2 regions of the Erwinia sp. L03-1 genome follow, and region 1 is predicted to be linked to the other one. Evidence: riboswitches for the same ligand, from Rfam matches in the RefSeq annotation. Region 1 holds a riboswitch; the other holds the start of a gene.

Region 1 (5,894 bases):
AAAAGCATGCTGTAAAGCGACATATAACTGGCCGGCGCTGACGCCGGCAAGATGAATATTGAAGATAAGGATAAAAGATGGCAACGCCTCATATTAACGCTGAAATGGGCGACTTCGCTGATGTGGTTCTGATGCCTGGCGATCCGCTGCGTGCAAAACACATTGCGGAAACTTTTTTGCAGGACGCAGTGGAAGTGAACAACGTACGCGGCATGCTGGGCTACACCGGCACCTATAAAGGGCGCAAAATTTCGGTAATGGGCCACGGTATGGGTATCCCATCCTGCTCGATTTATGCTAAAGAGCTGATCACCGAGTTTGGCGTGAAAAAAATCATTCGCGTTGGATCCTGCGGTGCGGTGCGCGCCGATGTGAAACTGCGTGATGTGGTTATCGGTATGGGGGCGTCAACCGACTCCAAAGTGAACCGTATGCGCTTTAAGGATCACGACTTCGCGGCTATTGCTGATTTCGAGATGGTGCGTAATGCCGTCGATGCGGCAAAGGCGCTGGGCGTGGACGCGCGGGTGGGAAATATCTTCTCAGCCGACCTGTTCTATACCCCGGACCCGCAGATGTTTGACGTGATGGAGAAGTACGGCATTCTGGGCGTGGAGATGGAAGCGGCCGGGATCTACGGTGTGGCAGCGGAGTTTGGTGCTAAGGCACTGGCGATCTGTACCGTTTCTGACCATATCCGTACGCACGAACAGACCACGGCAGAAGAGCGCCAGACCACCTTCAGCGAGATGATCCAGATCGCGCTGGAGTCGGTGCTGCTGGGCGATAAAGCCTGATAACCCCGCACCAGCCGCCAGTCTGATAGATTCGCTGGCGGCGCACTGCGTTGCCCGGTCGTCGCTTTTGCGTCTCCCGGGCATTATTCAGCATGAAGGCCCGTCTCCACCGTCGTTAATCACCTTCTCCAACATCAATGGACTTCTACCGCGTAGTCCGCCACCGGCGTCATCTTCTTAATCAGCTTATTATCAAACAGAAACTGTTCGTATGCCTGGTAACGGGCGGCGTCCAGCTTTGCCGGGTCTTTCGCGAACAGGGGCAGAGAGTTTTGCCAGGCAAGCTGATTCAGCGGCGTATTTAATTCCGGGTGGGCTTTGGCAAACGCCAGCCAGCTCTCCTGCGGATGAGCCAGCAGATAATCGGTGCCTTTTTTCAGCGCGCTAAGAAATTTCTTTATCCGGGGATCGTTGACCGCATCGCGGTTGGCGACGATCACCAGTTCGTCATAGGCCGGAACGCCATAATCTTCCACGTTGAAGACCACCGGATCTTTCCCCTTTAGCTTCAGTTCCTGAGCTTCAATATTGCGGTAGCCGCCAATCACGGCGTCAACCTGACCGGCCAGCAGCGCACTGACCAGCTGGAAGTTCACGTTAATTAACCGCACATTATCAGCCCTGAGGTGTTCATGTTTCAGCATGGTGCTGAGGGTTGCCTGCTCAATGCCGCTCACCGAATAGCCTATTTTCTTCCCGGCCAGACCGGCAGGGGAGGTGATGTTTTTATCCAGAGTGATAACCGTATTCAGCGGCGAATTGATCAGCGTGCCAATGCGCACCAGCGGCAGGCCCTGATCCGCAAAGAAGTGCAGCTGGGGCTGATAGGTAATGGCCAGGTCTGCCTGTTTTGCGGCAACCAGGCGCGGCGGCAGGGCGGCATCGGAAGGCGCTACTATGTTCACATCCAGCCCCTCGGCCCGGAACGCGCCGATCTGCTCAGCCACCATAATGGGCGCATGGTCAGGATTGATATACCAGTCGAGCACCAGGGTCAGCTTTTCCGCTGCCAGCGCATGGCCGCTCAGTGCCGCGGTCAGCAGCAGTCCGCACAGGGTATTTTTCATCGTTAATGATTCCTTGATTAGCTATTTTCGGGCGCCCAACGGATCAGGCGGTGGAGCAACGCATCAACCGCTACCCAGAGTAATACGGTCATCAGCACCAGAATGAACAGCGCGGCAAAGCAGATATCGGTCTGCATTCGGGCGTTGGCGTTAAGCATTACGTACCCCAGCCCTTCTGCCGAACCGACCCATTCGCCAATAATCGCGCCGATGGGGGCGACGGCAGCGGCCATCCGCAGGCCGCTGCCGAAGGCGGGTAGCGCGGCCATCAGCCGGACATGCAGCAGCTGCGCCCGGCGCGTGGCCCCCATCGTTCGGGCAAGGTCAAGCCAGTCATTGTTAACCCGACGGAGGCCGTCATAGAACGCGGAGGTCACCGGAAAGAAGATCACCAGCACGGCCATCGCCACCTTAGCGCTCAGCCCGAAGCCGAACCACAGCACCAGCAGCGGCGCCAGCGCGAAAACGGGGATGGCCTGGCTGGTCAATACGACGGGCATCAGCCAGCGCTGGAGCCGGGGCGAAAAGGTCATACAGAGCGCCAGCAGCGTGCCCAGCAGGACACCGAGCACTAAGCCGCTTAGCACCTCTGAGGCGGTGATCAGACTGTGCCAGGCCAGATAGCTCAGGTTGTTCCAGAGTGCGCAGGCAACCGCCGCAGGCGAGGGCAGCAGGAACGCCGGAATATTGCATAAGGTTGCCAGCCACCACAGCAGGATCAAACCGCAAAAGATCACACTTCCCCGCATCATTCTGCGGCCCTCACCAGCTGTCGCATCAGTTCACCCTGACTGGTTAACAGATTGGGGTCGTCCGGCGCGCGCGGAGGCTGCCCGACCAGGGTATGACTGTCATCAATGCGGGCCGGGGAACCCGCCAGCACCAGCAGGCGATGGCTGAGGCGGCAGGCTTCCATGGGATCGTGGGTGATCAACAGCACGGTATTATCCACCAGCAGCTCGGCGGCCAGCGTCTGGATTTTGGCCCGCGTGAGCGTATCCAGCGCGGAGAAGGGTTCATCCATCAGCACGACCGGGCGACGTTCATACAGCGTGCGCGCAATGGCGGCGCGCTGGCGCATCCCACCGGAGAGTGCCGCAGGCAGCGTTTTCCCGTGACCGCTTAATCCCACCCGCTCCAGCAGATGAGTGGCCCATTCCCGATCGCCTTTTTCTCCCCGCAGACGTGCGCCCAGCATGATGTTATCCATCACCGTCAGCCAGGGATAGAGCAGATCTCTCTGGCCCATCCAGGCGATACGGCCCGCCAGGGGGAGCCCATCGCTGCCGCTGATCGTGCCTGCGTCAGGAGCCGCCAGGCCAGCGATGATTTTCAGCAGGCTGGTCTTACCGCTGCCGCTGGCACCGAGCAGCGCGACAAAGCTGCCGGGCGCAATATCAAAGCTGAGGTGCTGGAAAATGGTGCGCTGGCCAAAGCTCAGGCCAAGATCGCGACACGCAATGCCCGGTGGCCGTGCGCCGCTCACGTTTCTGACGCCGCGTTCAGCCCCATTTGCCAGAAGTTAGCTTCCAGCCGGGTGGCGGTAGTGAAAATTTCGGCGAGGCTGTTAAACCGGCACGCGGCACCATGCTGCTGACCGACACGCTCCAGCAGCGCCAGGGCCGCACCTACGCCGTTGAGATACTCCGCATTGCCATAGTTGCGTATCCATGAGGCCCAGGGATTTCCCTCCAGAAGGGTCTGCGTATTCTGGAGCAAACCCAGCCCGATTTCAGCATAGCCCGCTACACAGGGCATCAGCGCGGCCAGCAGATCCAGGGCGTCGCCTGAGTGGCCGATATCCAGCACGTAGCGGGTATAGTTCAGGGTTTCTGGCGCTTCGGTTTCATTCGCCATCTCCGTTTCATTCAGCCCCCACTGCTGGCAGTAGCTCACGTGGAGCGGGAGTTCACTGAGCAGGGTATTGAGAGACGTAGACGCCGCGCGCATCTCTGGCAGGGTGCGCAGTTTGCTGACCAGCAGGCCATAGGCACGGGCGAAGTGGATGAGGAACAGATAATCCTGCGTCAGATAACGGCGGAAAGCGGCATGGGGAAGCGTGCCGGAAGCCAGCTGTTGCAGGAAGGGGTGATTAACATAGTGTTGCCACTCTGCGCCCGCATGCTGGCGAAGACGACCATACAGGCCCTGGCTGAAATCAGGAATGGGTAGATGAGACACTGAACCTCCGAAAATAAGTGGAGATCCGGACACGCAGAAGTATGAACAGGCAATTGATCAGTGCCAACCCGTCCCTTCGCTGGCATGACCCAGATCAGGTTCAAAGGGTTCGGCTTGCGCCATCTCAGCCCATTACTGGACACCCCTCGGAGCAGACTGTTATACGATATTTTATTTTTGATTACAATGCTGTAACAAGGACAGTGACGCGGGGGTAACCTGTTAGTTAACGGCCCCGTACAGGCCCCATCTTGCTATTTTAGGTTCTCTGGCGGCGAGGAGCTTTCGCTGTTCTCATCCTCATCATCCTCTCTTACCGGATGGTTGGCGGTAAGCAGAAAGGGCGACTGCTGCCAGCGGGTGCGGCGGGTGCGCAGCAGCGTCCGGCTGAGAATAATGCCGATAGCCAGCGCCAGCAGCATCATCAGACGCAGAATATTGGTGGTGTTATCCACCTGACGGGATTCGGTGACCAGCACATGAGTGTCCAGCGTTACGCGCAGGAAGCCGCGCGGGCCATCGGGGGTATCCAGCGGCTGCACGATCTGATGATTGAAGTAGCTGCCCGCGCGATGGCCGTCCAGCGCCAGCCGATCGCGCACGTTAATGGTTTCCCCGCTGTGAGCCAGCAGCGCACCGTTATCGTCGTAGACCGAGGCATCAAGAATGCGGCTGTCCGTGGTCAGCAGCGCAATGGCCTCGGTAATTTTCTGCCGGTTATCATCGCTGTTTTCCATCAGCGGCGTCAGGCTCCAGGCTACCTGTCGCGTCAGCGTTCGGGCCAGCTCCTCAACCTGCGCTGAACGGGCCATCTGATGACCCAGACTGAACCATGAGGCCCCCTGCATCAGCATCACCAGCAGAGTGAGGCAGATCAGCACGATCGCCGTACGGTGTAGTCGGAATTTTAATCTGGCCTTTGCCATCTTCACCCTTCATATTTTTTCAACGAACGCCGTCCGCCTCTTCGCTTTATGTTGCCAGAACCGGGGCTGACAGGGTAGCCTCTTGCGTGGTTAATATGTCCCTACAGGAGCTGTAATGCCAAATAGTCTGACCTGGTGCGACCTGCCTTCCGATGTCTCTCTCTGGCCGGGGTTACCTCTCTCTCTTAGCGGTGATGAAGTCATGCCGCTGGATTACCGCGCTGGCCGCACCGGCTGGCTTCTGTACGGCCGCAAGCTTGATAAAGCCAGCCTTACGGCGCTCCAGCATCAGCTGGGTGCAGCGATGGTTATCGTCAGCGCCTGGTGCGTTGATCAGTATCAGGTCGTGCGCCTGGCGGGCTCACTGACTCCGCTCGCCACACGCCTGGCCTATGAAGCGGGCCTGGACGTCGCCCCGCTGGGAAAAATTCCGCACCTGAAAACGCCCGGACTGCTGGTAATGGACATGGACTCTACCGCGATAGAGGTGGAGTGTATTGATGAAATCGCTAAGCTGGCAGGCTGCGGTGAGCAGGTGGCGGAAGTGACCGAGCGGGCGATGCGCGGCGAACTTGATTTTGCTGCCAGCCTGCGCCAGCGCGTTGCGACGCTGAAAGATGCGGATGCCAACATCCTGGTTCAGGTGCGTGACCAGCTGCCGCTGATGCCGGGTCTGACGCAGCTGGTGGAAAAGCTCCAGGCGCTGGGCTGGCACGTGGCGATCGCCTCCGGCGGCTTTACCTTCTTTGCCGAATACCTGCGGGACAAACTCCATCTCTCTGCTATTGCCGCTAACGTGCTGGAAATCCGCGACGGCAGGCTGACGGGTGAGGTGCTGGGCGATATTGTGGATGCCCGCTACAAGGCCGATACGCTGCTTAAGCTGGCTGAACGCTTTGAAATCGCCGACGATCAGACCGTCG
Region 2 (5,894 bases), 540 kb from region 1:
CGTGGCCAAACCCTTCCAGGATGCCCGCGACCTCCTGCCCGATACGCGCAGGGGACGCGTAAAGCATAGACGGATCCATATTCCCCTGTAGGGCAACTTTATCACCCACGCGGCGGCGGGCGTCGCCGATATCGGTGGTCCAGTCCAGCCCCAGCGCGTCGCAGCCGGTAGCTGCCATCGCTTCCAGCCACTGGCCGCCGCCTTTGGTAAACAGGGTGACCGGCACGCGGCGTCCGTCATTCTCACGGATCAGGCTGTCCACGATTTTGTGCATATAGTGCAGGGAGAATTCAAGATAGTCCCGTCCCGTCAGTACCCCGCCCCAGGTGTCGAATATCATCACCGACTGCGCACCGGCACGTATTTGGGCGTTCAGGTAGAGCGTGACGCTGTCGGCCACCTTATCCAGCATCAGATGCAGGGTTTCAGGCTCGGCATACATCATTTTTTTCAGTTTGGTGAAGGCTTTGCTGCTGCCCCCTTCAACCATGTAGGTGGCCAGCGTCCAGGGGCTGCCGGAGAAACCTATCAGCGGTATTTCACCCTTCAGGTTTTTACGGATAGTGCGCACCGCATTCATCACATAGCCCAGATCCTGCTCCGGGTCGGGCACCGGCAGCTTCTCAACATCAGCGCGGCAGGTGATCGGTGAGGAAAAACGGGGGCCTTCTCCCGCCTCAAACCACAGGCCCAGCCCCATGGCGTCGGGGATGGTAAGAATATCGGAGAACAGGATCGCCGCATCCAGCGGATAGCGACGCAGCGGTTGTAGCGTGACTTCGCAGGCCAGCTCGGCATTTTTGCACAGCGACATAAAATCACCGGCGATGGCACGGGTCGCCTTATATTCTGGCAGGTAGCGTCCGGCCTGGCGCATCATCCATACCGGGGTCACATCCACAGGCTGGCGCAGCAGGGCGCGCAGATAACGGTCGTTCTTCAGTTCACTCATCTTAAACGCTCTCTCAAAATCAGGCGCACAGTATAACATTCATTCCGCTTCAGCGCGGCAAAGCGCCACGGTATCCTCGATCAGCCGCCGCGCCACGGTACCGGGCGGTGGAAGCTGGGGCAGCGCCTCATGGTGATACCAAGCCGCATCCAGCAGCTCTTTGGGATCAATGTGTATGTCACCGCTTTCATAGTCGGCCATAAATGCCATCATCAGCGACTGGGGAAACGGCCATGGCTGAGAGGAGACATAGCGCAGATTTTTCACTTTTAACCCGCTCTCCTCCATGACTTCACGCGCGACGGTTTGCTCCAGCGTTTCACCCACTTCGACAAACCCGGCCAGCACGGTGTAGATGCCGTTGCGGTGCTTAGTATGCTGCGCCAGCAGGATCTCCTTGCCGCGACGAATGGCGACAATGATGCAGGGGGCAATCTGCGGATAGTATCGCTGCCGGCAGTGACCGCACAGGCTGGCCCACTCGGTTTTGCTTGAGTGCATTTCATGCCCGCAGTAGCCGCACCACTTATGAGAGCGGTAGAACTCAGCCAGCTGGATCCCGCGCCCCGCCAGCTGGAACAGGCCGACATCGCCGTCGAGGATCTGTCGCAGAGTGCCCATCTCATTCGGACGGCTATCGCGTATCAGCCACACCGGCTCGCCCTGCCATTCACCGATCCGCATAGCTTTTGACCCAACCAGGCCTAATTCCTGCGCACTTCCCTGCGGCAATTGACCTTTCGGCAGCCATAGTTTATGTTCGTGACTGACAACCCACCAGCCAGCGTCTACGCTAGAAATCTCAACTTCCATAAATTGCATATCCTCAGCTAAATCGGCTTGCTGCGTAACGGGATTGGGATCGGGCACTTAAAATATCACTTTCGGAGTCACACATGCTCAACCAACTAGAAGTCCTGACCGCGCGCGTTGCCGGGTGTAGTGGCCTGGTGGACTTTTGTCTGCAATCCCGCAAGCAGTTACTGGTTGCCTATTATCAAATGGTTGGCATTAAGCCTAACAAGGAATCCCATACTCCGCTCGATGAAAACGCACTGGATACCTTTTGTCAGCGTCTGGTCGATTATCTCTCCACTGGTCACTTTACGGTGTACGAGCGCTTTATCGAAGAGATGAAAGGCAGCGAGCAGCTGGCTAAGGCCGCGCTGATCTATCCGGCGCTTCAGGCGAACACGGCTGAGATTATGCAGGTTTATGATACTCATCTGGAAACGGCTATCGATCACGATAACTATCTTGAGTTCCAGAACGCGCTCTCTGAAGTGGGCGAAGCGCTGGAAGCCCGCTTCACGCTGGAAGATAAATTTATACAGCTGGCGCTGGACAAGCAGGCGGATACCCCACCGGCCGCTAACGATTCTGCCCTGGCCCGTCCCGCCTGAAACGTTATCCGTTTGTAAAATCCTTGTAGTTTCAAAAGAGGCCCCCTATGCTGAGGGGGCAATGGCGTAACGCGCGGCCGCCGCCGTTACCGCCGTTCTGGTTCTCCCTCCGGGAGACCAGAATTCTTCTTGTCGGAGTGCCCTTAGGGGCTGAGACCGTTAATTCGGGATCCGCGGAACCTGACCAGGTTAATACCTGCGTAGGGAACAAGAGTAACTTTTCAGTCAGGGTGTGCTGCTGTTTACCCACACTTTGCGCTTACTCCTCCGAACTCCGGACAAGCATCTTTTCCCGATTTATCAGGAACATGCTATGTCTGACCTTGAAAAGAAAACCACCCGCCGCGAACAGCGCGCGCAGGCTCAACAGTTTATCGACTCCCTCCAGGGCACCGCCTTTCCTCACTCAACGCGCATCTGGCTTGAGGGATCACGTCCCGATATTCGCGTTCCCCTGCGTGAAATCCAACTCAGTCCAACCCGAGTCGGCGGCAGCAAAGACGCCCCCCGATATGAAGATAATGAGCCCGTGCCGGTTTATGACACTGCCGGCCCCTATGGCGATCCAGAGGCCAGCATTGATGTTCATGCGGGCCTGCCCCGGTTACGCGAGGGCTGGATTGGTGAACGCGGCGACACGCAAACGATTGAGACGCTCAGCTCAGCCTACACGCAGCAGCGTCTCGCCGATGAAGGGCTGGATCACCTGCGCTTCGAACACCTTCCCCTTCCCCGACGGGCGATGCCCGGCCACTGCGTCACCCAGCTGCACTATGCCCGACAGGGCAGGATCACGCCGGAGATGGAGTTTATTGCGCTGCGAGAGAATATGGGTCGCGAGCGCATTCGCGGTGAGGTGCTGCGCCAGCAGCATCCGGGCAACAGCTTCGGTGCGCATCTGCCGCTGGACATCACGCCGGAATTTGTGCGGCAGGAGGTCGCCGCCGGGCGCGCCATCATTCCTGCCAACGTCAATCATCCTGAATCCGAGCCAATGATTATCGGCCGCAATTTCCTGGTGAAAATTAACGCCAATATCGGCAACTCTGCGGTCAGCTCCTCCATTGAGGAAGAGGTCGAGAAGCTGGTCTGGTCAGCGCGCTGGGGAGCCGACACGGTCATGGATCTCTCCACCGGTCGTAATATTCACGAAACGCGCGAGTGGATCCTGCGTAACAGCCCGGTACCCATCGGCACCGTGCCCATCTATCAGGCGCTGGAGAAGGTCAACGGCGTGGCGGAAGCGTTGAACTGGGAGATTTTCCGCGACACCCTGCTGGAACAGGCGGAACAGGGCGTGGACTACTTCACGATCCACGCAGGCGTCCTGCTGCGCTATGTCCCCATGACGGCGAAACGCCTGACGGGCATCGTGTCGCGCGGCGGTTCGATTATGGCGAAATGGTGTCTGTCGCATCATAAGGAGAGCTTTCTTTATCAGCACTTCCGCGAGATTTGTGAACTCTGCGCGGCCTACGACGTGTCCCTCTCGCTGGGCGATGGGCTGCGTCCTGGCTCAATTCAGGATGCCAATGACGAGGCGCAGTTTGCCGAGCTGCGTACGCTGGGCGAGCTGACGAAGATTGCCTGGGAGTACGACGTGCAGGTGATGATCGAAGGCCCGGGACATGTGCCGATGCAGATGATCCGTCACAATATGACCGAGCAGCTGGAACACTGCCACGAGGCGCCGTTTTATACCCTTGGCCCTCTGACCACGGATATCGCGCCGGGCTACGATCACATTACCTCGGGTATTGGCGCGGCCATGATTGGCTGGTTCGGCTGCGCGATGCTGTGCTACGTCACGCCCAAAGAGCACCTTGGCCTGCCGAATAAAAAAGATGTGAAGCAGGGGCTGATTACCTACAAAATAGCGGCCCACGCCGCCGATCTGGCTAAAGGACATCCCGGCGCGCAGATCCGCGATAACGCCATGTCGAAAGCGCGCTTCGAATTCCGCTGGGAAGATCAGTTCAATCTCGCGCTCGATCCCCATACCGCCCGCAGCTATCACGACGAGACGCTGCCACAGGAGTCCGGCAAGGTTGCCCATTTCTGTTCGATGTGCGGACCTAAATTCTGCTCCATGAAAATTTCCCAGGAAGTGCGTGATTACGCGGCGAAACAGGAGGACAAAGTATGAGCCGTGGTCCATTTCCCTTAACCGAAGCCCGGCTGGGTCTCTACCCTGTCGTTGAAACGGTCGCCTGGATTGAGCGACTGCTGGATGCGGGCGTACGCACCATCCAGCTGCGGATTAAAGATCGGCCGGAAGCGGCGGTGGAAGATGAGATTGCCGCTGCCATCGCCCTGGGCAGGCGTTACCGGGCGCGTCTGTTTATCAACGATTACTGGCAGACGGCGATCAGGTATCAGGCCTATGGCGTACATCTGGGGCAGGAAGATCTGGACGTCGCCGACCTGGATGCCATTCATCGTGCCGGACTACGCCTGGGGCTTTCGACGCACGATGACGCCGAACTGGATCGTGCCCTGAAGGAGCAGCCGTCTTATATCGCCCTCGGCCATGTTTTTCCGACCCTCACTAAACAGATGCCCTCCTCCCCGCAGGGCATAGAAGAGCTTAAGCGTCATCTTTCGCGCCTGCAGGGCGTATCAACGGTGGCCATTGGCGGTATCAGCCTCAGCCGCGCGCCTGCCGTGCTGGCAACCGGCGTGGGGAGTATCGCCGTAGTCAGCGCCATTACGCAGGCCGACAGCTGGCAGGAAGCCACCGCGCAGCTATTGCAGCTGGCGGGACCGGGGGGCGCAGAGCATGTATAGCAACCCGCGTTTAGTACCTGTCAGCCATCAGCGCCTGGTCGGGTCGGGAGGCGCACAGCATGTTCAGTGACGGTGACTTTATGCGTTACAGCCGCCAGCTGCTGCTGGAGGAGTTCGGTCCTGAAGGGCAGCGCAAACTTCAGGCCGCCAGCGTCCTGATTATCGGCCTGGGCGGCCTGGGATCGCCTGCGGCGCTCTATCTTGCTGCTGCCGGGGTTGGCACACTGCTGCTGGCCGATGACGACAAGATACATATCAGCAATTTGCAGCGCCAGATCCTGTTTCGCAGCCGCGAGACGGGCCTGTCAAAAGCGCAGGTCGCGAAAGCGCAGCTCCAGGCACTGAACCCTCAGGTGGAATTTATCGTGCTGGAGAAGCGTATGGATGACAGTAACCTGCAGGAGGCGGTAGCGATGGCCGATCTGGTGCTGGATTGCAGCGACAATATGCAGACCCGCCAGGCGATTAACACCGCCTGCATACAGCGCAGCAAACCGCTGATCAGCGCCAGCGCCGTGGGATTCGGCGGTCAGCTGCTGGTGTTAACCCCGCCCTTCAGTCACGGCTGCTATCGCTGCCTGTGGCCCGATGAGACCGAGCCCCCGCGCAACTGCCGTACGTCAGGCGTGCTGGGCCCGGTGGTCGGCGTGATGGGTACGCTTCAGGCGCTGGAAGCCCTAAAGATGCTCGCCGGTCAGGGTTCCTCGCTGGCAGGGAAGCTGCGGCTTTTCGATGGCCGACAGCAGACCTGG

Evidence for each region. A riboswitch is a leader RNA that binds a small molecule or an ion and turns the genes downstream of it on or off. The one in region 1 is predicted to bind thiamine pyrophosphate.
Region 2: linked by a shared signal. The riboswitch ahead of thiC (phosphomethylpyrimidine synthase ThiC) and the one ahead of AC4PCC_RS18115 (TenA family protein) in region 1 are both predicted to bind thiamine pyrophosphate.

The regions. Positions count from the first base shown of each region.
Region 1 covers NZ_CM178762.1:3,951,198-3,957,091, reverse strand. Annotated here, with positions in the region: gene deoB (phosphopentomutase) at 1-15, shown strand, start outside; gene deoD (purine-nucleoside phosphorylase) at 78-797, shown strand; gene AC4PCC_RS18130 (ABC transporter substrate-binding protein) at 932-1,864, opposite strand; gene AC4PCC_RS18125 (ABC transporter permease) at 1,882-2,616, opposite strand; gene AC4PCC_RS18120 (ABC transporter ATP-binding protein) at 2,613-3,350, opposite strand; gene AC4PCC_RS18115 (TenA family protein) at 3,347-4,030, opposite strand; TPP riboswitch at 4,100-4,202, opposite strand; gene AC4PCC_RS18110 (YtjB family periplasmic protein) at 4,300-4,971, opposite strand; gene serB (phosphoserine phosphatase) at 5,087-5,894, shown strand, end outside.
Region 2 covers NZ_CM178762.1:4,492,535-4,498,428, forward strand. Annotated here, with positions in the region: gene hemE (uroporphyrinogen decarboxylase) at 1-952, opposite strand, end outside; gene nudC (NAD(+) diphosphatase) at 992-1,765, opposite strand; gene rsd (sigma D regulator) at 1,849-2,355, shown strand; TPP riboswitch at 2,479-2,579, shown strand; partial or broken gene thiC (phosphomethylpyrimidine synthase ThiC) at 2,669-4,489, shown strand; gene thiE (thiamine phosphate synthase) at 4,498-5,142, shown strand; gene AC4PCC_RS20530 (HesA/MoeB/ThiF family protein) at 5,202-5,894, shown strand, end outside.